3 regions of the Streptomyces sp. NPDC044003 genome follow, and region 2 is predicted to be linked to each of the others. Evidence: riboswitches for the same ligand, from Rfam matches in the RefSeq annotation. Region 2 holds a riboswitch; each other region holds the start of a gene.
What was found. A riboswitch is a leader RNA that binds a small molecule or an ion and turns the genes downstream of it on or off. The one in region 2 is predicted to bind cobalamin.
Positions count from the first base shown of each region.

Region 1: another riboswitch for cobalamin. It lies ahead of AC07AW_RS40760 (ABC transporter substrate-binding protein); the one in region 2 lies ahead of metE (5-methyltetrahydropteroyltriglutamate--homocysteine S-methyltransferase).
Region 3: another riboswitch for cobalamin. It lies ahead of AC07AW_RS37345 (cobalamin biosynthesis protein); the one in region 2 lies ahead of metE (5-methyltetrahydropteroyltriglutamate--homocysteine S-methyltransferase).

Region 1 covers NZ_JBWKFA010000023.1:9,026-16,857, reverse strand. Annotated here, with positions in the region: gene AC07AW_RS40775 (alkane 1-monooxygenase) at 1-833, opposite strand, end outside; gene AC07AW_RS40770 (TetR/AcrR family transcriptional regulator) at 948-1,544, shown strand; gene AC07AW_RS40765 (cold-shock protein) at 1,770-1,976, shown strand; cobalamin riboswitch at 2,050-2,227, shown strand; gene AC07AW_RS40760 (ABC transporter substrate-binding protein) at 2,309-3,364, shown strand; gene AC07AW_RS40755 (FecCD family ABC transporter permease) at 3,361-4,398, shown strand; gene AC07AW_RS40750 (ABC transporter ATP-binding protein) at 4,395-5,228, shown strand; gene AC07AW_RS40745 (ArsR/SmtB family transcription factor) at 5,207-5,572, shown strand; gene AC07AW_RS40740 (MFS transporter) at 5,654-7,054, shown strand; gene AC07AW_RS40735 (TetR/AcrR family transcriptional regulator C-terminal domain-containing protein) at 7,003-7,725, opposite strand.
Region 2 covers NZ_JBWKFA010000003.1:345,508-353,339, reverse strand. Annotated here, with positions in the region: gene AC07AW_RS13680 (short-chain fatty acyl-CoA regulator family protein) at 1-464, opposite strand, end outside; gene aceA (isocitrate lyase) at 790-2,085, shown strand; gene aceB (malate synthase A) at 2,204-3,796, shown strand; gene AC07AW_RS13665 (3-hydroxybutyryl-CoA dehydrogenase) at 3,793-4,683, shown strand; cobalamin riboswitch at 4,855-5,079, shown strand; gene metE (5-methyltetrahydropteroyltriglutamate--homocysteine S-methyltransferase) at 5,242-7,560, shown strand.
Region 3 covers NZ_JBWKFA010000015.1:83,195-91,026, forward strand. Annotated here, with positions in the region: gene AC07AW_RS37325 (cobyrinate a,c-diamide synthase) at 1-428, opposite strand, end outside; gene cobO (cob(I)yrinic acid a,c-diamide adenosyltransferase) at 422-1,030, opposite strand; gene AC07AW_RS37335 (putative cobaltochelatase) at 1,030-3,060, opposite strand; gene AC07AW_RS37340 (cobyric acid synthase) at 3,110-4,618, opposite strand; gene AC07AW_RS37345 (cobalamin biosynthesis protein) at 4,615-5,589, opposite strand; cobalamin riboswitch at 5,625-5,764, opposite strand; gene AC07AW_RS37350 (hypothetical protein) at 5,891-6,112, opposite strand; gene AC07AW_RS37355 (inorganic phosphate transporter) at 6,129-7,391, opposite strand; gene AC07AW_RS37360 (alpha/beta hydrolase) at 7,767-7,832, shown strand, end outside.

The sequences.
Region 1 (7,832 bases), on a different contig from region 2:
CGCCTGAGGCCGTAGTGCTCGGTGTAGTTGATCACTTCGAGCAGGCAGAAGCCGAAGACCGCCTGGCCCGCGAGGTACGGCAGGACCCCGGGCCCGAAGGCGAGCGAGAGCCCCGCGAAGAGCGCGAACGACAGCGCCCAGGAGCCGAGGACCGTGTTGCGCGGGCTCCACACGGACCGGCCCCGGCGGGCGAGCCGGCGCTTCTCCAGGCGCCAGGCCGAGGTGAGGCTGCCGAGGACGGTCCGGGGCAGGAAGCGCCAGAAGCTCTCGCCGAGCCGGGCGCTCGCGGGGTCCTCCGGGGTGGCGACGCGGATGTGGTGGCCGTGGTTGTGCTCGACGTAGAAGTGGCCGTACCAGGTCTGGGCGAGCGCGATCCGGGAGAGCCTGCGCTCCAGGGTCTCCGTCTTGTGCCCCAGCTCGTGGGCGGTGTTGATGGCGATGCCGGCGACCCCGCCGAGGGTGAAGGTCAGCCCGATCCTGTCCAGGAGGGAGAGGTCGCCCCGGGTGATCAGCCAGCAGCCGAGGACGAGACCGGTGTACTGGAGGGGGAGGTAGAGGTAGGTGCACCACCGGTAGTAGCGGTCCTGCTCCAGGTGGGCGATCGCGCTGTCCGGCGGGTTGGCGGAGTCCTTGCCGATGAGGTGGTCGACGACCGGGAAGATCACGTACAGGACGAGGATCCCGGTCCACCAGAAGAGGCGGAGCCCGGTGGCGGCCACCAGACCCCAGGAGAGGAAGGGGAAGGCCGGGATGAGCAGGCCGAGCAGCCAGAGCCAGCGCTTGGGGTCGCGCCAGGCGGCGGGGGCTTCGGGGGAGTCGCTGTGCAGGGCCAAGACCGGCTCCTCGGAGAGGTGGACACTTCACATGCGTTCTGTCCAGTTGATAGACGGACTGCCGGTGAGGTGTCAATGCTCTGGATAGGGGCCGGTGGATAAAGTGGGGGCACGATGACACGTTTCCGTGAGAGTGTTCGGTCCCTCCTGCGCGAGCAGGTGCTCGACGCCGCCTACCGGCTCGTCGCCGCCGACGGCTGGGGCGGGCTCCGCATGGCCGCCATCGCGCGGGCCGCCGGCATCAGCCGCCAGACGCTCTACAACGAGTTCGGCTCGAAGGAGGCCATCGGCAACGCCCTGGTCCAGCGCGAGCTGGAGGGCTTCCTCCTCGGTATCCAGCGCGAACTCGACGCCCACCGGGGCGAGTTGGAGGCGGCAGCGGCGGCGGGCGTCGGCTACACGCTGCAGCAGGCGGTGGACAACCCGCTCATCAAGAGCGTCCTGCTCGCCGCGCGCGGCGGCGAGGACGATCTTCTCGCCTACCTCACCACGCGCCCGGAGCCGGTCTTCGGCACGGCGATGGCGATGCTCGACGCGTACGCGATCGAGGCCTGGCCCGACGTCGACGAGGAGTCCCGTGGCCTCGCCGTCGAGACGATCGTGCGGCTCACCGTCAGCCACATCGTCCAGCCGGTGGCCGCGCCGGAGGAGTCGGCGCGGCGCATCGCCAGGATCACGGCACGGATCGCCTACCCGGGCGGCCGCGCCTGAGGCGGGCTCCGCGAGGAAAGGGCGAGGCCCGCTGACGGACACGGGGGATCTCCGGCAGCGGGCCTCTGTTGAATATTGTACGAGATCGTTCGGGGTGGTTCTCCCCGGGGTCGCGGCGGTGGCGAAGGGCGGGTACACGGGGTACATCTCCCCTGAGGCGCGGACACGGCCCGCCCGGGGCCGGACACCCTCGACCGCGTCGCCCGTGCCGACGAGGAGGCCGCCGTGGCAGGCAGAAGCACAGGGTTCGTACAGTCCTTCAACCGTCTCGGCGGGTACGGCTTCGTCGTCCCCGTGGGCTCCGAGGAGCAGGTGTACTTCCGTGCCGAGGACATCGAGAGCGAGGAGCGGACGGTCTCCGAGGGGCAGCAGGTCTCCTTCGTCCTGGTCCTCGGCGACGGCCGCTTCGAGGCGAAGGAACTGCGCGTCTGACGCCGACAGGCGTCCCCGGGGGCGTCGACAGGCGTCCCGGGGCGCGGCGACCGGCCGGTGGTACTGTGCCGAGGCCAGTCGCACCTTTGTACGCACCTGAACGGGTACGTCCACGGGTCAGGGAATCCGGTGGAAGACCGGAACTGACGCGCAGCGGTGAGGGCGACGGGCGGAGCATCGGCCACTGGGCGGCACGACGGGCCCGGGAAGGCGCTCCGTCCGGCTGACCCCGAGTCCGAAGACCTGCTGGCGGCCCCGGCGGCACGCTGCCGTCCGGGGAGCACCGTACGACAGGCTCCGCGTATGAGCCGTGGACGCAGAGGAAGTTCCCCGTGCCGCTCGCACACCCCGTCCGATCCGCCGTGCCCGCCCTGGCCGGCGTCCTCCTCCTCACCGCGACGGTGACCGGCTGCGGCGGTGGAACCGCCGCGCCGACCGGGAAGGGAGCGGCCCCGGAGCGCGGCTACCCCGTCACCTTCGACGACAACTGCGGACGGCCGGTCCGCGTCGACCGCGCGCCGCGCCGGGCCGTCGCCCTCGACCAGGGAGCGGCGGAGATCATGCTCTCCCTCGGCCTCGCCGACCGCATGGTGGGCACCGCCACCTGGACCGACCCGGTGCTCAAGGGCCTGGAGAAGGAGAACGCGAAGGTCCCGCGCCTCGCCGACCGCTACCCCTCCTTCGAGAAGGTCCTCGACACCGAACCCGACTTCGCGGCCGCCTCGTTCGCGTACACCCTCGGCAAGGGCGGGGTCGCGCCCCGCGAACGCTTCGAGCAGCTCGGCGTCCCCACGTACCTCTCGCCCACCGACTGCGTCGGCAAGGACAACAGCGGCGACGGCGACGGCGTCCGCACCCGCCCGCTCACCATGGACACCGTCTACGGCGAGATCCGCGACCTGGCCCGGGTGTTCGGCGTTCCCGAGCGGGGCGAGAAGCTCGTCGCCGGGCTCAAGGCCCGGGTCGCGAAGGCCACGGCGGCGGCCGACTTCACCGACGCCACCGTCCTCTACTGGTACTCCGACGCCAAGGCGCCCTACATGGCGGGCTGTTGCGGGGCGCCCGGGATCGTCACGAACGCGCTCGGGGCGAAGAACGTCTTCGACGACACCCGCGAGGAGTGGCCCCAGGTCAACTGGGAGACCGTCGCGGACCGTGACCCCGACGTCCTCGTGATCGGCGATCTGACCCGCCGCGCGCAGTCCGCCGAGAGCGCGGCGAAGAAGATCGAGTTCCTGGAGTCCGACCCCCTCACCAGAAACATGACGGCCGTGAAGCACAAGCGGTACGTCCTGCTCAGCGGCCAGGCGATGAACCCCACCCTGCGCACCGTCGAGGGCGTGGAGAAGGTGGCGGCCGCGCTCCGCTCGTACGGTCTCGCGAAGTGAGGACCGCTCAACGGGCGGTCACGTCCGCCACGGTGCTCCTGTGGACGGCGGCCGGACTCGTGCTGCTCGGCCTGTCCGTGGCCGTGGCCGTCACCATCGGCCCGGCGGACATCGGCGTCGGCGAGGCCGGTTCCGTGATCGCCGCCCACCTCGGCGGCGGCGTCTCCGAACTCCCGCCGATCCGCGACGGGATCGTCTGGGACCTGCGGCTGCCGCGTACCCTCCTCGCCGCCGTCTGCGGCGCCGGACTCGCCGTCTGCGGGGCGGTGATGCAGTCGCTCCTGCGCAACCCGCTCGCCGACCCCTTCGTCCTCGGCGTCTCCTCCGGAGCGTCGACCGGCGCGGTCGCGGTCGTCGTCCTCGGTGTCGGCGGCGGGGTCCTCTCCGTCACCGGCGGGGCGTTCCTGGGGGCGGTGGTCTCCTTCGCGCTCGTCCTGCTGCTCAGCCACACCCTCGGCGGCTCGACGGACCGGGTGGTCCTCGCGGGCGTCGCCGCGATGCAGCTCTTCTCCGCCCTCACCTCCTTCGTCGTGATGACCGCCGCCGACGCCGAGACCACCCGGGGCGTGCTCTTCTGGCTGCTCGGCTCGCTCGCCGGGGCCGGCTGGAGCGAGGTGTGGCTGTGCCTCGCCGTGCTCGTGGCGGCCCTGCTGATCTGCGGCGGGTACGCGAGGACTTTGGACGCCTTCGCCTTCGGCGAGGAGGCCGCCGCCTCGCTCGGCGTCGCCGTCGCGCGGACCCGGCTCGTCCTGCTGTGCGTCACCGCCCTCCTGACGGCCGCTCTGGTCTCCGCCGCCGGGGCGATCGGCTTCGTCGGCCTCGTCCTGCCGCACGCCGCCCGCGCGCTCGCCGGCCCCGGACACGCCCGCCTCCTGCCGGTCACCGCCCTGGCCGGAGCGGTGTTCCTCGTCTGGGCCGACACGCTCGCCCGCACGGTCCTCGACCCACAGGAGGTGCCGGTGGGCGTGGTGACCTCGCTGATCGGCGTACCGGCCTTCGTGCTCGTCCTCTACCGCACGAGGAGCAGCCGATGACCACGACCACCGACGCCGACACCGGTACGGGCGCGGACGCCGGGCTCCGCGCCGAACGGGTCTCGCGCACGGCCGGCGACACCCTCGTCCTCGACGGGGTCAGCGTCTCCCTCGCCCCCGGCACCGTCACCGGGCTGCTCGGCCCCAACGGGTCGGGCAAGTCCACTCTGCTGCGCCTCCTCGCCGGCGTCCTCGCCCCCGACTCCGGGCTCGTCACCCTCGACGGCGACCCGCTGGGCGGGCTCGGCCGCCGCACGGTCGCCCGGCGCCTCGCCACCATCGAGCAGCAGGCCGACACCCAGGCCGACCTGACCGTCGCCGACGTCGTACGCCTCGGCCGCATCCCGCACCGCAGGGCCTGGACCCCGCCCTCGGCGGCGGACGAGACCGCCGTCCGCACCGCCCTCGAACGGACGGGGCTCACCGACCGCGCCCGGCAGCCCTGGCGCACCCTGTCCGGCGGCGAACGCCAGCGCGTCCAGATCGCCCGGGCCCTCGCCCAGGAACCGCGCGAACTCCTCCTCGACGAACCCACGAACCACCTCGACATCCAGCACCAGCTCGACCTGCTCGCCCTCGTCGCCGGACTCCGCCTCACCGCCGTCGTCGCCCTGCACGACCTCAACCTCGCCGCGATGTACTGCGACCGGCTCGTGGTCCTCGCCCGCGGCCGGGTGGTGGCGGGCGGCCCACCGGAGGAGGTCCTCACCGAGGAGCTCATCGCCGAGGTCTACGGGGTCCGCAGCGCCGTGACCCGGCCGGGACCCGACGGGCGCCCCCACATCCGCTTCCTGGGTACGGTGGCCCCATGCCCACGCCCGAGCCCATAGACGCCACAGGCCCCTCCCGCCCGCACGAGCGGACCCCGGGAGCGCGTGAACTCGCGGCGGCGGCCGAGGTGTTCGGCCTGCTCTCCGACCCCACCCGGCTCCATCTCGTGTGGCTGCTCACCCGGGGCGAGGCCGACGTCACCGCCCTGACCGAGGCGTGCGGCGCCGCGCGTCCCGCCGTCAGCCAGCACCTCGCCAAGCTGCGCCTCGGCGGGCTCGTCACGAGCCGCAAGGACGGCCGCCGGGTCGTGTACGCGATGCCGGACGGGCATCTGAAGCGTCTGGTCGTCGAGGCGATCAGCCGGGCGGACCACCAGGTGACGGGGGAGCCCTGGCACGACTGACGTGAACATGTGCGCACTCGTGCACCTGTCGACTACGGTGGAGGTCTCAGCCGTCCGCCGTGGCCGACCGGGGGCGCCCCCATGCTGTCCGTCCTGCGCAACCGCACCTACCGGCGCCTGTTCGGCGCCCAGGTCGTCGCCCTCGCGGGCACCGGCCTGGCGACCGTGGCGCTGAGCCTTCTCGCGTACGACCTCGCCGGGGCCGACGCCGCCGCCGTGCTCGGCACCGCCCTCGCCCTCAAGATGGCCGCGTACGTCACGATCGCCCCGCTCGCCGGAGCCCTCGCCGACCGCGTGCCCCGGCGCACACTGCTCGTCTCGATGGACCTGGCACGGGCGACAGTCGTGCTCGCCCTGCCGTTCGTCACCCGGGTGTGGCAGGTGTACGTGCTGATCCTCCTGCTCCAGGCCGCCTCCGCCGCCTTCACGCCCGCCTTCCAGGCGACGATCCCGCAGGTGCTCCCGGAGGAACGCGCCTACACGGAGGCCCTCTCGCTCTCCCGTCTCGCCTACGACCTGGAGAGCCTGGTCAGCCCCGTACTGGCCGCCGCACTGCTCACGGTCCTCCCGTACTCCTGGCTCTTCACGGGCACCGCCATCGGGTTCCTGGCCTCGGCGCTCCTCGTCAGGACGACCACCCTGCCGGGGCCGCCGGAGCCCGAAGCGGGCGGCCCGCACCGGCTCCACGCCAAGGTCGCCTTCGGCGTCCGGCTGCTGCTCGCGACCCCGCGGCTGCGGGCCCTCCTCGCCCTCGACCTCGCCGTCGCGGCGGCCGGGGCCGTGGTGCTCGTCGACACCGTGCTCCTGGTCCGCGACACCCTCGGCCGCCCCGCCGGCGACGTCCCGCTCGCGCTCGCCGCCTACGGAGCCGGGTCCATGGCCGTGGCGCTGCTGCTGCCGCGCCTCCTGCACCGGGCGGACGACCGTGTCGTCATGGTGCGGGCGGCCTTCGCCCTGCCCGGGGCCCTCGTGCTCCTCGCCCTCGGACTCACCGCCGCGCCCGGTGCCTGGTCGTGGCCCGCGCTGCTCGCGGTCTGGCTGGTCCTCGGCGCCGCCGGGTCGGCCGTCCTCACCCCCGGCGGCCGGGTGGTGCGCCGCTCGGCCGGCGGCGACGACCTGCCGGCCGCCTTCGCGGCCCGGTTCTCCCTCTCGCACGCCTGCTGGCTGCTCGCCTACCCGCTCGCCGGCGGGCTCGCCGCCTGGGCGGGACCCGCCGTCTCGGCGGCCGTGCTCGCGGCCCTCGCACTCCTCGGGGCCGTGGGCGCGGTCTGCCTCTGGCCCCGCGAGGACCCGGCCGAGCTGGAGCACGTCCACCCCGAACTCCCGTCCGGCCACCCGCACCTGGCCGGGGCCGCGGGCCACCACGCGCACGCGTACCACATCGACACGCTGCACCGGCGGTGGCCGCCGGGACCGGGCCGGGCGTCCGGTCAGCGCGGGAGCCGCATCTCCAGGCCGTCCAGGACCACGTCGAGGCCGTAGGCGAACTTGGCGTCCCGGATGGCGACCGGGTCGGCCACCGCGTGGGCGGCCTCGGCATACGACTCGGCGAGGTGGTCGTGGTCGGCCGCCGCCTGCTGGGCGGCGGGCATGAGACGGGCGATGAACCCGGCCTCGGTCTCCCCGGAGCGGGCGACCGTGGTGAGCCAGGCGGCCTCCGTGGTGCTCATGCCGATGACGTACGACAGGAGGGTGTCGATCGCCCGGCTCGGCTCGGGGAACCCGGCGGCGGTGAACAGGGCGGCGAGTCGCTCCGAGTACGACATCAGGTTGGGGCCCAGATAGGCGAGGCCCGCCTGCCCGAGGGTCGACGAGAGCCAGGGGTGGCGCAGGGCCGTCGCGCGGAAGGACGCGGCGGCCTCGGCGGCGGCGGCCCGCCAGGGGCCGCCCGCGGGCGGGACGGTGATCTCGCCGGCGACCTCGTCCACGGCGAGCTCCATCAGCTCGTCCTTGGTGGCGACGTGGCGGTAGAGCGAGGTCGCGCCGGCGTTCAGGCGGGCGCCGAGCTTGCGCATGCTGAGCGCCTCGATGCCGTCGGCGTCCAGCATGACGACCGCCTCGCGGACGATCGCGGCCCGGCTGAGCGCGGGCTGGTCGGGGGCGGACTGCTCACGGGCCCATACGGACGGGACGGGGTTCGCCTTGGCGGCCATGGTCCTCCTGCCTTCTGCGGACGAGTGCTCTGCGTGCGATTGCTCTGGGTGCGAGTGCTCTCCGGGCGAGTGCTCTCCGGGCGAGGCTCTCCGGACGAGTGCTCTGC
Region 2 (7,832 bases):
AGGTAGTTGCGGCGCCGGTAGAAGAACTCGCGGATCTCCTCGTGAGGCGTGCGGCCGACGGTCGGAGTGGACTCGGCGCGTCCTGCGGTGAGTTCGGCGAGGCGTTCGGTGAGGGTGCGGTGTCCCCGGCTGAGGTCCAGCAGGAGCGTGGCCACCTGGGGAAGGCGCGAGACGAGGTCCTTGAGGTCGGAGGCGGAGAGCGCGTCCCGGTCGAGGTCGTCGGCCAGCGCCTCGCGCAGGTCGGCCAGGAGCCGGACGGTGTCCCGTTCGGAGAAGAACTCCGGGTCGACGCCGAACGCCTCGGTGACGCGCAGCAGGACGGAGACGGTCAGCGGTCGCCTGTCGTTCTCCAGCTGGTTGAGATAACTGGGCGAGAGCCTGAGGGCCTGGGCCAGTTCGGCCTGGCCCATCGTGCGGTCCTCGCGCAGCCGCCGCAGTCTCGCCCCGGCGTAGACCTTGCTCACGCGTGCTCTCCTCCCAGGTCGATCAGACCGATCAGACCGATCAGACCGATAGGGCCACACCTTAAGGCACGAGGGGATTCGCAGACTTCGCAAAGTCGCGGGAAAAACTTCGCAGAACTTGGCATTCGGGCACGCTTGATGGCACTGGGTGCCAGTGCCAGAGTCGCACCACGGCCCGTCGATCAGGCAGGCAGGTGAGGGGAATCGGGGCGCGGCTCATGCCCTGACGTCGTAGGAACCCGGTTGCTCTCGGCCGGTGCCCGGCGGGCCGCCCACACCCTCTTCGCAACTTCGCAGAGTCCGACACCGTACAGGAGAGACCACCATGGCGCAGGCAGGGACATCCGCAGCGGCACAGACCGCCGACGAGCTGGCGCGACGCTGGGCCACGGAGCCCCGCTGGAAGGGCATCGAGCGCACCTACTCCGCCGAGGACGTGATCCGGCTCGCGGGCAGCGTCCGCGAGGAGCACACCCTGGCCCGGCGCGGTGCCGAGCGGCTGTGGCGGCAGCTGCACGAGCTGGACTACGTCCACGCGCTCGGCGCACTGACCGGCGGGCAGGCCGTCCAGCAGGTCAGGGCAGGCCTCCAGGCGATCTACCTGTCGGGCTGGCAGGTCGCCGCCGACGCCAACCAGGCCGGCCACACCTACCCCGACCAGAGCCTCTACCCGGTCAACTCCGTGCCGCAGGTGGTCCGTCGGATCAACAACGCGCTGCTGCGCGCCGACCAGATCGCCACCGCCGAGGGCGGCACGGACACGACGGACTGGCTCGCCCCGATCGTCGCCGACGCCGAGGCCGGCTTCGGCGGTCCGCTGAACGCGTTCGAGCTGACCAAGGCGATGATCGCGGCCGGCGCGGCGGGCATCCACTACGAGGACCAGCTGGCCTCCGAGAAGAAGTGCGGCCACCTCGGCGGCAAGGTCCTCGTCCCCACCTCCCAGCACATCCGCACCCTCAACGCGGCCCGGCTCGCGGCCGACATCGCCGACGTGCCGACCCTGATCGTCGCCCGCACCGACGCTCTCGCCGCCAACCTCCTCACCAGCGACGTCGACGAGCGCGACGCCGAGTTCGTCACCGGCGAGCGTACGGCGGAGGGCTTCTACCGGGTCCGGAACGGCATGGCCCCGGTCATCGCCCGCGGCCTCGCCTACGCCCCGTACGCCGACCTCATCTGGGTCGAGACCGGCACCCCGGACCTCGCCCAGGCCCGCGAGTTCGCCGAGGCGATCCACGCCCGGTACCCGGACCGGATGCTGGCGTACAACTGCTCGCCGTCCTTCAACTGGAAGGCGGCGCTGGACGACGACCAGATCGCCAAGTTCCAGCGGGAGTTGGGCGCCATGGGCTACGCGTTCCAGTTCATCACCCTGGCCGGCTTCCACTCCCTCAACCACGGCATGTTCGACCTGGCCCGCGGCTACGCCGAGCACGGCATGACCGCCTATGTCGACCTCCAGGAGCGCGAGTTCGCCGCCCAGCAGCACGGCTTCACCGCCGTCAGGCACCAGCGCGAGGTCGGCACCGGCTACTTCGACCTGGTCTCCACCGCCGTCAACCCGACCTCCTCCACCACGGCGCTGAGCGGCTCCACCGAAGAGGAGCAGTTCCACTAGGACGTCCTGCCCCGGGCGGCGGTGTGCACCGAGCCCCGCCCGGTACGCCGCCCTGCCGAACCGGGGGCCGGCGGTCCACGTCCGCCCGCCCCCTTCCCTCCCAGCCCAGGAGCATCCGATGACCATCAGTGCCCCGCCCCACCGGCTTCGCGTCCTCGCCGCGCCGGGCGAGCGTCACGAGGAGATCCTCACCGCCCCCGCCCTGGAGTTCGTCGGCCGGCTCGTCGCCGCGTTCGGCGCACGCAGGCAGTGGCTCCTGAAGGAGCGGCGCCGCCGCGCCATCCGGCTCGCGACCGGCTCCCCGCTCGACTTCCCCCTCGCCACCTCGGCCGTGCGCGCCGACTCCTCCTGGCGGGTCGCCCCGCCCGCGCCCGGCCTGACCGACCGCAGGGTCGAGATCACCGGCCCGCCCGAGCGGCGGATGGCCGTCCACGCGCTCAACTCCGGGGCGCGCGTCTGGATGGCCGACTTCGAGGACGCCACCGCCCCCACCTGGGACAACGTCATCGGCGGCCAGCTCACCCTGCTCGACGCGATCGAGCGGCGCCTCGACTTCACCACGCCGGAGGGCAAGGAGTACCGCCTCGGCGAAGACCTCGCCACCATCGTCGTCCGGCCGCGCGGCTGGCACCTCGACGAGGAACACCTGTCCTTCGACGGCGCTCCGGTACCCGCCTCCCTCGTCGACTTCGGCCTGTACTTCTTCCACTGCGCCCAGCGGCAGATCGACGCCGGGCACGGCCCGTACTTCTACCTCCCCAAGCTGGAGAACGCCTACGAGGCCCGGCTGTGGAACGACGTGTTCGTCCTCGCGCAGGACCTCCTCGGCATCCCCCAGGGCACCGTGCGGGCGACCGTGCTCATCGAGACCATCACCGCCGCCTTCGAGATGGAGGAGATCCTCTACGAGCTGCGCGAGCACAGCTCCGGCCTCAACGCCGGCCGCTGGGACTACCTGTTCAGTCTCATCAAGACCTTCGGTCACCGCACCGACTTCCTGCTGCCCGACCGGGCGAAGGTCACCATGACCGCCCCCTTCCTGCGCGCGTACACCGACCTCCTCGTACACACCTGCCACCGGCGCGGCGCCCACGCCATCGGCGGCATGGCCGCCCACGTCCCGAGCAAGGACCCGGACGCGAACGAGGCCGCTCTCGCCAAGGTCCGGCTCGACAAGGAACGCGAGGCCGAGGACGGCTTCGACGGCTCCTGGGTGGCCCACCCGGCACTCGTACCGGTCTGCCGCGACGTCTTCGACGGCGTGCTCGGCGATCGCACGGACCAGATCCACCGGACGAGGGACGACGTGGAGACGACGGCGACCGACCTGCTCTCCGTGCGCCGGATCAGCGGCCCGCCCACCGAGGAGGGCGTGCGCACCAACATCGCCGTCGCCCTGCGCTACTTCGACGCCTGGCTGCGCGGCCAGGGGGCCGTCGCCCTCCACGGCCTGATGGAGGACGCGGCCACCGCCGAGATCGCCCGCGTCCAGATCTGGCAGTGGCTGCGGCACCGGGTGCTCGACCGCGAGACCGTCCTGCGGATCACGGACGAGGAACTCGCCAGGTTCGGCGCGGAGTATCCCTGGGCGGCCGTCGACCGGGTGCGGGAACTGTTCGAGGAGACCGCTCTCGCCATGGAACTGCCGTCCTTCTTCACCCCCTCCGCGTACACGCGCCACCTCGTCCGCATCCCGGAGCCGCGGGCGTGAGCGGGAACATCCGGCGCGTGGGCGTCGTGGGCGGCGGACAGATGGGCGCCGACATCGCAGAGGTGTGCGCCCGGGCGGGGCTCGACACCGTCCTGCGCGAGGTGACCCGTCCGGCGGCGCGGGCCGCCCGGGAGCGGATCGCCGTCTCCCTCGAACGAGCCGTACAGCGGAACAGACTCGACCGTGTCTCCGCCGAGGCCGCCCTGAGCCGGATCACCGCCACCGCGGAACTGTCCGACCTGGCGGACCGGCAGCTGGTGGTCGAGGCCGTCACCGAGAACGCCGCCGCCAAGACCGAGGTGTTCACCGCGCTCGACAAGATCGTCGCCGATCCGGCGGCGATCCTCGCCACCAACACCTCCTCGCTCCCCGTCATGCGCCTCGGCATGGTCACCGGCCGCGCCGACCGGGTCGTCGGACTGCACTTCTTCAACCCCGTGCCGGTCCTGCCGCTGGTGGAGGTCGTGACCACCCTGCACACCTCGCAGACCACGGCGAGGACGGTGACGCAGTTCGCCACGGACACCCTGGGCAAGACCGTCGTCCGCTCCGCCGACCGGGCCGGATTCGTCGTCAACGCCCTCCTCGTCCCGTACCTGTTGTCCGCGATCCGGATGACCGAGTCGGGCTTCGCCACCGCCCCGGACGTCGACCGGGGCATGGAACTCGGCTGCGCCCACCCCATGGGCCCGCTCCGGCTGGCCGACCTGATCGGTCTCGACACGGTCGCCTCCATCGCCGAGTCGCTCCACGACGAGTTCAAGGAACCCCTGTACGCCCCGCCGCCGCTGCTCCTGCGGATGGTGGAGGCGGGCCTGCTGGGCCGCAAGACCGGTCGCGGGTTCCACGTGTACGACCGGGAGGAGAGACCCGGTGGCCCGGGCTGACGACCCTGGGCGGCACCGCGGAACATCGGATGAGGGTCCGACGGTCCGCGTGGGGAGGGCGGGAGGCGATGTGGCGCTTCCCGCCCTCTCGCCGTGCCACGCTCCCACCCGCGTGTCCGACCTCACCGTCCGGATTCTGGACTTCGCCGTGCCACAGCGGTCGGTCCTCGTAGTGTGGTGCGCGCAGCTGGTTCGCCCCGTCAGCCAGGCGGGATGCGTCGTAAGAGGGAACCCGGTGGGAATCCGGGACTGCCCCGCAGCGGTGAGCGGGAACGACCGCCGTCATACGCACTGGGCCCGAACGGGTCTGGGAAGCGACGGCCAGTAGGAGTCCGCCGGTTGATCCCGGTGGGCGTGCCCGCGAGTCCGAAGACCTGCCCGTTGCCCGCACGCGGACGGTTCCGCGCGCGGACATCCCGGTGACCTCGAGGGCGGGTCGGCGTACATACCAGGCGGACGATCGTGCCTTGCCACGCGCGCGTCCCGTCCGGTCCGTCACCCCTTCGCGCTCTCCCCGTTCCCGGGATCTCAGGGATTCATCTCGCGAAGGAGATCTCCGTGACCACGAAGTCCGCAGCCGCGGCAGCACGGGCCACCGTGTACGGCTACCCCCGCCAGGGACAGGGCCGGGAACTGAAGAAGGCGATCGAGGGGTACTGGACGGGCCGGGTCACCTCCGCCGCCCTCCACGCCACCGCCACCGAGCTGCGCGCCGCGAACTGGCGACAGCTTGCCGAGGCGGGCATCGACGAGGTGCCCACGGGCGACTTCTCGCTGTACGACCACGTCCTCGACACCACCGTCATGGTGGGCGCGATCCCCGCACGCCACCGCGAAGCCGTCGCCGCCGACGCCCTGGACGGCTACTTCGCCCTGGCACGCGGTACGCAGGAGGTCGCCCCGCTGGAGATGACCAAGTGGTTCGACACCAACTACCACTACCTGGTGCCGGAACTCGGCCCGGACACGAGCTTCACGGCCGACTCCACCCGGCAGGTCGCCGAGCTGAAGGAGGCCCTCGCCCTCGGCCTCGCCGCCCGGCCCGTCCTGGTCGGCCCCGTCACGTACCTGCTGCTCGCCAAGCCCGCACCTGGGGTCTCCGTCGCCTTCCAGCCGTTGACCCTGCTCGACCGGCTGCTTCCCGTGTACGCCGAGGTGCTCGCCGACCTGCGGGCGGCGGGGGCCGAGTGGGTCCAGCTCGACGAACCGGCCCTCGTCCAGGACCGCACCCCGGCCGAACTGAACGCCGCCGCACGCGCCTACCGGGACCTCGGCGCGCTCACCGACCGGCCGAAGCTGCTGGTCGCCTCCTACTTCGACCGGCTCGGCGACGCCCTGCCCGTCCTGGCCAAGGCACCGGTCGAGGGGCTCGCGCTGGACTTCACCGGACCAGCCGCCGCCAACCTCGACGCCCTCGCCGCCGTCGGCGGCCTCCCCGGCAAGCGGCTCGTCGCCGGCGTCGTCGACGGCCGCAACATCTGGGTGAACGACCTGCAGAAGTCCCTCGCCACCCTCGGCACCCTCCTCGGTCTCGCCGAGCGGGTGGACGTCTCCGCCTCCTGCTCCCTCCTCCACGTGCCGCTCGACGCGTCCGCCGAGAAGGACGCCGACCCGCAGATCGTGCGCTGGCTCGCCTTCGCCCGGCAGAAGACGGCCGAGATCGTGACCCTGGCCAAGGGCCTGTCGAAGGGCACCGGCGCGATCGCAGGGGAACTCGCCGCCAACCGAGCCGCCCTCGCCTCGCGCGCCGACTCCCCCCTCACGCGTGACCCGGTCGTACGGGCCCGTGCCGCCGCCGTCACCGACGCCGACGCGCGGCGCTCCCAGCCGTACCCGGAGCGGGCCGCCGCCCAGCGGGCCCACCTCGGCCTGCCGCCGCTGCCGGTCACCACGATCGGCTCCTTCCCGCAGACCGACGAACTGCGCGCCGCACGCGCGGACCTGCGAGCCGGCCGGGTCGACACCGACGGCTACGAGGAGCGCATCAGGGCTGAGATCCAGGAGGTGATCGCCTACCAGGAGAAGGCCGGGATCGACGTCCTCGTGCACGGCGAACCCGAACGCAACGACATGGTCCAGTACTTCGCGGAGCAGCTCCACGGCTACCTCGCGACGCAGCACGGCTGGGTCCAGTCGTACGGCACCCGGTACGTCCGACCGCCGATCCTCGCCGGCGACATCTCCCGGCCCACGCCGATGACGGTCCGCTGGACCTCGTACGCCCAGTCCCTCACCACCAGGCCGGTCAAGGGCATGCTCACCGGCCCGGTCACCATGCTCGCGTGGTCCTTCGTCCGCGACGACCAGTCCCTCGCCGACACCGCCCGCCAGGTCGCCCTCGCCCTCCGTGACGAGGTGAACGACTTGGAGGCCGCCGGCACCGCGGTCGTCCAGGTCGACGAACCCGCGCTGCGCGAGACGCTGCCCCTGCGCGCCACCGACCACGCCGCGTACCTGGCCTGGGCGACCGAGGCCTTCCGCCTCACGACCAGCGGGGTGCGGCCGGACACGCAGATCCATACCCACATGTGCTATGCCGAGTTCGGCGACATCGTCCAGGCCATCGACGACCTCGACGCCGACGTCATCAGCCTGGAAGCCGCACGCTCCCACATGCAGGTCGCCCGCGAACTCGCCGCCCACGGCTACCCGCGCGCGGCCGGGCCCGGCGTCTGGGACATCCACTCCCCACGCGTCCCCAGCACCGCGGAAGCCGCCGATCTGCTGCGCAAGGGCTTGGAGGCCATCCCCGCCGAACGGCTCTGGGTCAACCCCGACTGCGGCCTGAAGACCCGCGGCTGGCCGGAGACCCGCGCCTCCCTGGAGAACCTGGTCACCGCTGCCCGGCTCGTCCGCACTGAGCTGACCGCTTCCTGACCCACGCACGGCCCGGGGGCCGGGGCGCCTGAGCGCATCCCGGCCCCTGAGCACGCGGGTCACACGCGCCGGCGACCGCGCGTTCCCCGGCGGATACGACGCGCGGCCACGGCAAGGCGCCGAGCAGGGCGAGCCGATCACCGCGACGGTGACCGCAGTCCGGCAGATCGAGGCCACCGACACCCTCCTGGTGGCGACGACCCCAGCAGCCGGCCTCCGGTCCAGAGAGGGTGCCGCCGCTCTCGTACGCCACCTCAAGCCACATTGATAAT
Region 3 (7,832 bases), on a different contig from region 2:
ACCTCCGGGTCCCAGGACGCGAAGCCGTGCACCAGCGCCGCCACCGACCGCGACTGCGAGGACGCGTCGACGACGAGCACCACCGGCGCCTTGAGCAGCTTCGCCACCTGCGCGGTGGACGCCAGCTCGCCCTGGTCGGCGGCCCCGTCGTACAGGCCCATGACCCCCTCGACCACGGCCAGGTCGCAGCCGCGCGACCCGTGCAGGAAGAGCGGCGCGATCAGCCCCGTACCGCACATGTACGCGTCGAGGTTGCGGCCCGGGCGGCCGGTCGCGAGCGCGTGGTAGCCCGGGTCGATGTAGTCGGGGCCGACCTTGTGCGGGGAGACGGCCAGACCACGGCCGGCGAACGCGGCCATCAGACCCGTCGCGACCGTGGTCTTGCCCGCGCCGGACGACGGCGCGGCGATGACGAGACGTGCTACCACTCGATGCCCCGCTGGCCCTTCTGACCGGCGTCCATCGGGTGCTTGACCTTGGACATGTCGGTGACGAGATCGGCGAAGTCGACGAGCTCCTGCGGCGCGTTGCGGCCGGTGATGACGACGTGCTGCTGCCCGGGACGGTCGCGCAGCACCTCGACGACCTCCTTGACGTCGATCCAGCCCCAGTGCAGCAGGTAGGCGAACTCGTCGAGGACGTAGAACTTGTACTTCTCCTCGGCGAGGTCCCGCTTGACCTGCTCCCAGCCCTCGCGGGCCTTCTCCTCGTGGGACTGCTCGCCCTCGGCGACCTCGCGCTGGATCCAGGACCAGCCCTCGCCCATCTTGTTCCAGGTGACCGTGCCGCCCTTGCCGGTCTCGCCGAGCGCCTTGAGGGCGTTCTCCTCGCCGACCTTCCACTTGGCGGACTTGACGAACTGGAACACCCCGATCGGCCAGCCCTGGTTCCAGGCGCGCAGCGCCATGCCGAAGGCGGCGGTCGACTTCCCCTTGCCGACGCCGGTGTGCACCATCACCAGTGCCCGGTTGCGGCGCTGACGGGTGGTGAGACCGTCGTCGGGCACGACGGTCGGCTGTCCCTGCGGCATTAAGCGGCCCTCCATGCTGTCTGCGTTGTCTGTCCTGCTGCCTGTACGTCTCGGACGAGGCCGGCGATCGAGTCGGCGCGCAGCTCGTCCAAGGTGACGGCGGTGCCGCCGAGTTCACGCGCCAGGGTCCCCGCGAGCCCGAGGCGCACCGGGCCGGTCTCGCAGTCCACGACCACCGAGGCCGTGCCGTCGGCGGCGTGCAGCCGCGCCGCGCGGGCCGCGAGCGCCACCGGGTCGGCCCCGCCGCCGGTCGCCCGCCCGTCGGTCACGACGACGAGCAGCGGGCGGCGCGAGGGGTCCCGCAGCCGTTCGACCCGCAGCACGTCATGGGCCTTGAGCAGCCCGGCGGAGAGCGGCGTACGGCCTCCGGTCGGCAGCTTCTCCAGGCGGGCGGCGGCCGCGTCCACGGAGGAGGTCGGCGGCAGCGCGACCTCGGCGTCCCGCCCCCGGAAGGTGACGAGACCGACCTTGTCGCGCCGCTGGTAGGCGTCGAGCAGCAGCGAGAGCACCGCGCCCTTCACGGCGCTCATCCGCTGCCGCGCCGCCATGGAACCGGAGGCGTCCACGGCGAAGAGCACCAGGTTCCCCTCCCGGCCCTCCCGGGTCGCCTGCCGCAGGTCGTCGCGGCGGACCACCAGACCGGGCCCGGACCGGCCGCGCGCCCGCTGGTGCGGGGCGGCGGCCTGGACGGTCGCGGCCAGGTGCAGCTTGGTCAGCGCGCCCCGGGGCCGGGTGGAGCCGGTGGTACGGCCGTGCTCGGTGCGGGCCCGGGAACGGCGCCCGGCCGCGCCCTCGCCGAGACCGGGAACGCTCAGCACCTTCGTACGGAAGGGCTCGCCGGCCTTGACGGCGGCGCGCTCGCCGGCGCCGGAGCCCTGCGGGGCGGGCGCGCTCTCCGGTGCCTCGGCGGAATCGGGCGCAGGACCCTCGGGCCCCTCACCCTGCGGCGGGACACCCCCACCCCCGCCGGGACCGCCGTCACCGGGCCCGTCCGGCTCGGGATCGTCGTCCGGCGCGTCCCCCTTGAACTGCTCCAGGGTCTCGTCGAGCTTGTCCTCGTCGAGGCCGGGCGCGTCGAAGGGCGAGCGGCGCCGGCGGTGGGGGAGGGCCAGGAGCGCGGCCTGCCGCACGTCCTCCGAGGTGACCTCGGTCCGTCCGGCCCAGGCGGCGAGGGCGGTCGCGGTGCGGGCCATCACGATGTCGGCGCGCATGCCGTCCACCTCGAAGGCGGCGCAGGTTGCGGCGATCTGGAGCAGCACGGCGTCGCCGAGGGCGACCTGCGGCAGCAACGCCCGGGCGGCGACGATCCGTTCCCGCAGGGCGGCTTCCTCGCCGGCCCAGCGGGCGGCGAAGGCGACCGGGTCGTCCTCGAACGCGAGCCGCCGCCGGACGACCTCGACCCGCTGCTCCGGGTCCCGCGAGGCGGCGACCTCCACGGTGAGACCGAAGCGGTCGAGCAACTGCGGCCGCAGCTCGCCCTCTTCGGGGTTCATGGTCCCGACGAGCAGGAAGCGGGCGGCGTGCCGTACGGAGACGCCTTCGCGTTCGACGTGGGAGGCGCCCATGGCGGCGGCGTCGAGGAGGTGGTCGATGAGGTGGTCCGAGAGGAGATTGACCTCGTCGACGTAGAGGATCCCGCGGTGCGCGGCGGCGAGGAGGCCCGGCTCGAAGGCCTTCACGCCCTCGGCGAGGGCCTTCTCGATGTCGAGCGAGCCGACGAGCCGGTCCTCGGAGGCGCCGACGGGCAGCTCGACCATCCGGGCGGCCCGTGCGGTGCCGGGTGCGTCGTCGTGCGGCCCGTCCGGGCAGCCCGGGTCGGGGGAGGCCGGGTCACAGCTGAACCGGCAGCCCGCGACGACGGCCACGGGAGGCAGCAGCTCGGCGAGGGCGCGGACCGCGGTGGACTTCGCCGTGCCCTTCTCGCCGCGCACGAGCACCCCGCCCACGGCCGGGCTGACGGCGTTCAGCAGCAGCGCGAGCCGCAGGTCGTCCATGCCGACGACGGCGGTGAACGGATAGCGGGTGCTCATCGGGGGTTCGCTCCTTCGGTGCGTACGGATGTCTGGACCGGGCGGGCGCTCACGGTGCCCCCGGCGGTACGAACGGCAGCCCCTTCGGGGCTCCCTCCTCGATCAGCCGCAGCAGCGCGTCCGTGTCGGCGTGCTCCTCGATCAGGTCGCCGAGGCGGTCGAGCTGCTCCTCGCGCAGCGCGCCGAAGCTCGTGTCCGGGGCCGGCACGAACCGCCGACCCGCCGCCGCCGCGACCTCGCGGAGGAACGCCCGGCGGAAGCCGTCGCTCTCCAGCGAGCCGTGCCAGTGAGTGCCCCACACGGAGCCGACCCGGCACCCGTCCAGGAACGGTTCCCCGCCGTCCACGGTGGCGACGCCGTGGTGGATCTCGTACCCCTCGACCCGTTCGCCGAGCGCCTCGCCGACCGGCCGGTCGAGGGTCTTCTCGACCCCGAACCGCACCCGTACGGGCAGCAGTCCGAGTCCGTCGACGAGACCCGCCTTCGACTCGACCTCGTCCTCGATGCGCTCGGCCAGGGCCTGGAAGCCGCCGCAGATGCCGAGCACCGGCCGGCCCTCGGCCGCGCGCCGGACGAGGGCGTCGGCGAGGCCCCGCTCCCGCAGCCAGGCGAGGGCCTTGACCGTGCCCCGGGTGCCCGGCACGACGACGAGGTCGGCGTCGACGAGCTCCTCGGGCCGGTCCACGAACCGGACGACGACACCCGGTTCGGCGGCGAGCGCGTCGACGTCCGTGAAGTTGGACATCAGCGGCACCGCGCAGACGGCGACCCGCAGCACGTCCGCGCCGACGGGCGGCGCGACGACCGACTCGCGGACGGTGCCCCGCAGGGAGACCCGCAGGCCGTCCTCCTCGTCGATGCCGAGGCCGTGCGCGTACGGCAGGACACCGAACGTCCGGCGCCCGGTGAGCCCGTGCAGCATGTCCAGGCCCGGCTCCAGGAGGGTCACGTCACCCCGGAACTTGTTGACCAGGTAGCCCGCGATCAGCGACTGGTCCTCGGGCGCGAGCAGCGCCGTCGTCCCGAAGAACTGGGCGAAGACCCCGCCCCGGTCGATGTCCCCGACGACGACCACGGGCAGCTGCGCGGCGCGCGCGATGCCCATGTTCACGATGTCCGTGCGCCGCAGGTTGATCTCGGCCGGACTCCCCGCCCCTTCGCAGATCACGGCGTCATACGTGCCCCGCAGCTCCTCCAGGCACGCCATGACCGGCTCGAAGAGCGTCTGCTGGCGGCCTCCGTGGTAGCCGCGGGCGCTCATCTCGCCGACCGGCCTGCCCATGAGGACGACCTGGCTGGAGCGGTCGCTGCCGGGCTTGAGCAGCACCGGGTTCATGAGGGCGGTCGGCTCCACCCGCGCGGCCTGCGCCTGCATGGCCTGCGCGCGGCCGATCTCGGCGCCCTCCCGGGTGACGAAGGAGTTGAGGGACATGTTCTGTCCCTTGAACGGCGCCACCTTGACGCCCTGCCGGACCAGCCAGCGGCAGATGCCGGCCGTGACGACGCTCTTGCCCGCGTCGGACGTGGTCCCGGCGACGAGCAGCCCCCCACCCCTCATGCGTTCCTCCGCTTCAGCGCGCTCGCGATCATGCGGCCGCCGACGCAGGCGGCCAGGGTCAGTCCGGTGATCCGGCGGGAGAGCCGGACCGCGCGGTCGATGTCGGCGACCTCGACGGGCCGCCCCTCCTCGTTGAGGACGGGCCGGTGCTCGACCCGCCCGGCGTACGAGAGGGTGCCCCCGAGCCGTACGCCGAGGGCGCCCGCGAAGGAGGCCTCGACCGGTCCCGCGTTGGGGCTCGGGTGCTTCGCGGCGTCCGCCCGCCAGGCTCGTACGGCGCCGCGCGGGTTCCCGCCGGCGACGGTCGCGAGCACGGCGGTCAGCCGGGCGCCGGGCCGGCCGGCCACGTCGTCGAGGCGGGCCGAGGCCCAGCCGAAGCGGCGGTACCGGGGCGACTTGTGGCCGACCATCGCGTCGAGGGTGTTCACCGCGCGGAAGCCGACCAGGCCCGGCACGCCCGCGACCGCTCCCCAGAAGAGGGCGCCCACGACCGCGTCGGAGGTGTTCTCGGCGACGGACTCGACGACCGCGCGGGCCATCGCGGGACCGTCGAGGGACTGCGGGTCGCGCCCGCACAGGTGAGGCAGCCGTTCCCGGGCGACCTCCAGGTCCCCCGCGGCGAGGGCGCCGCCGATCGCGCGGGCCTCGCGTCCCAGGGTCGTACCGCCGACGACGGCCCAGACCGAGGCGGCGGTGAGGGCGACGGAGGCGGCGCGGCTGCCCCGTACCGTACGGGCGGCGAGGGCGCTGGCCGCGACGGTGGCGCCGGCGCAGACGGCGGTGTGCAGGGCGCCCCAGCCGCGGTGGTCGTGCCAGAGGGCCTTCTCGACCCTGCCCGCGGCCCGGCCGAAGGCGGCGACGGGGTGTCCGCGGCGGGGATCGCCGACGAGCAGGTCGACGGCGAGTCCGGCCGCCGCGCCGTACGCGAAGACACCGGTGGCTCTGGAGAAGGTGGGGCTGCGGCCGGGCATGGCGATGTGTCCTCACTCAGGGTCCGCGCCCTGGATCGACGTGACCGGCGGCGAGAGTTCCTGACTCCCGGACCCCTCGGATCCGGTCACAGTGGCGGGACCGCGCCGGAATCGCACCGGACTTCCTCTACTGCCGCCGTAATGGCCTCGGCAGTCCACCACGGCCCGAGAACAGCCGTCAACTCACCCTTGACCTGCACCGCGTCACTGTGCGAAGCACCACAAACACGGCAGCGGAAACAAGCGGCCGGGCGGCCCGCACCCGAAGGTGCGGACCGCCCGGCCGGTCATGCTCGATACGTCAGGCGACGATCAGGTAGATGCCGTACGCCACGGCCGCCATGCACAGGGCGAAGCAGGCGTAGGCGCCGGTGCGGGCCAGGGCGGCGGAGCCTCCCTGGGCGGCGGCCTGCTCCTGCTTGGAGAGGCCGATGACACCGAGGGTGAAGAGGCCCACGAGGGCGACGGTCGCCACGAGGCTGACTCCGAAGACGGAGCCGAGGGCTGCCCAGTCGATCTTCATGCTTGGTTCCAGTTCCTTAGACCGCGGCGGTGGCCGGGGGAGCGGCCGGGTCCGTGGGGACCGGCGCGGGGATGGTGGTCTTCAGGTCCTCGTCCGCGACGGCGGCGACGGTACCGGCCGGCGGCGGGGTGACGGCCGCGATCGCGGTGGTCACGACGCCCTCGGGCTCGGCGTCGGTGTCGACCTCGTTGACGTTGGTGTGGTCGACCGGCTGGCGGCGGGAGACGAGCCAGATGCCGAGGCAGGAGGCGGCGAGGAAGGCCGCGACGACGTAGACGCCCCAGTTGCCCTGACGGGCGACGTACTCGGCACCGGCGGCGACCAGGCCGGCGGCCGGCAGGGTCAGGCCCCAGGCGACGAACATCCGGGTGGCGGTCGACCAGCGGACGACACCGCCCTTGCGGCCCAGACCCGCACCCATGACGGCGCCGGAGACGGAGTGCGTGGTGGAGAGGGAGAAGCCCAGGTGGGAGGAGGCCAGGATGACGGTGGCCGCGCTGGTCTGGGCGGCGAAGCCCTGCTGCGGCTGGAGGTCGGTGAGGCCCTTGCCCATGGTGCGGATGATGCGCCAGCCGCCGAGGGCCGTGCCGAGCGCGATCGCCGTACCGGCGGAGACGATGACCCAGACCGGCGGGTTGGCGCCGGAGGGCAGGGAGCCGCCGGCGACCAGGGCGAGGGTGATGATGCCCATCGTCTTCTGGGCGTCGTTGGTGCCGTGGGCGAGGGAGACGAGACCGGCGGAGGCGATCTGGCCGACGCGGTAGCCCTTGGCCGTGTCCTTCTCGGAGGTCTTGGCGCCGATCCTGTACGTCAGCTTCGTGGCCAGCATCGCGGCGATGCCGGCGACGATCGGCGCGGCGACGGCCGGGATGAGGACCTTGCTGACGACGACCTCGCCGTTGACGCCGCTGACGCCGATCGAGGCGACGGTCGCGCCGATGAGGCCGCCCATGAGGGCGTGGGAGGAGCTGGAGGGCAGTCCGACCAGCCAGGTCACCAGATTCCAGAGGATCGCGCCGACGAGCGCGGCGAGGATCACTTCGGGCTGGATGCCGTCCTCGTTGACCAGTCCTTTGGAGATCGTCTTGGCGACCTCCACGGACAGGAACGCGCCGACGAGGTTCAGTACGGCGGACATGACCACCGCCGTCTTCGGCTTGAGGGCACCGGTCGAGATGGTCGTGGCCATCGCGTTGGCGGTGTCGTGGAAACCGTTCGTGAAATCGAACACGAGAGCTGTCACGACCACAATGGCGAGCAGCAGCGTGATGTGTTCCATTTACCCAGGCAATCGTTCGACGTCAGTGTTTCGTTGAACGTAGGCAACCTGAGTGAACGGAAGATGAACTGGGGCGGGCGACGTGGTGTCCCTAACCGGTGTCAAGAGATTCCGCTTCTCGCCCCGGGGGGCCCGGTGTCCACGATGCGGTCACCCCGGAACCACGGGCATCCCAGTCCTCCCGGGGCACATACGACCTGTCCCACTTCCTCCCCCGGCATCCCGTTCCGCTCCCTGGACAGGACCATCCGACCGGGGGACCCCGCGGACGAGACCCATGTCACTCCCGGGAGCGACCCTTCCGGTTCGCCGAGGACGGGGTCCGTCCGGCCCCGTCCGGTGGCAGCTCCACCCCGTCCTGCCGAGACTGGGAGCGTGCGCCCGGCTACAGCGACGGCAGCGGCCGTCACCACCCTGATCGGTGTCGGCGCGGCCGTGATC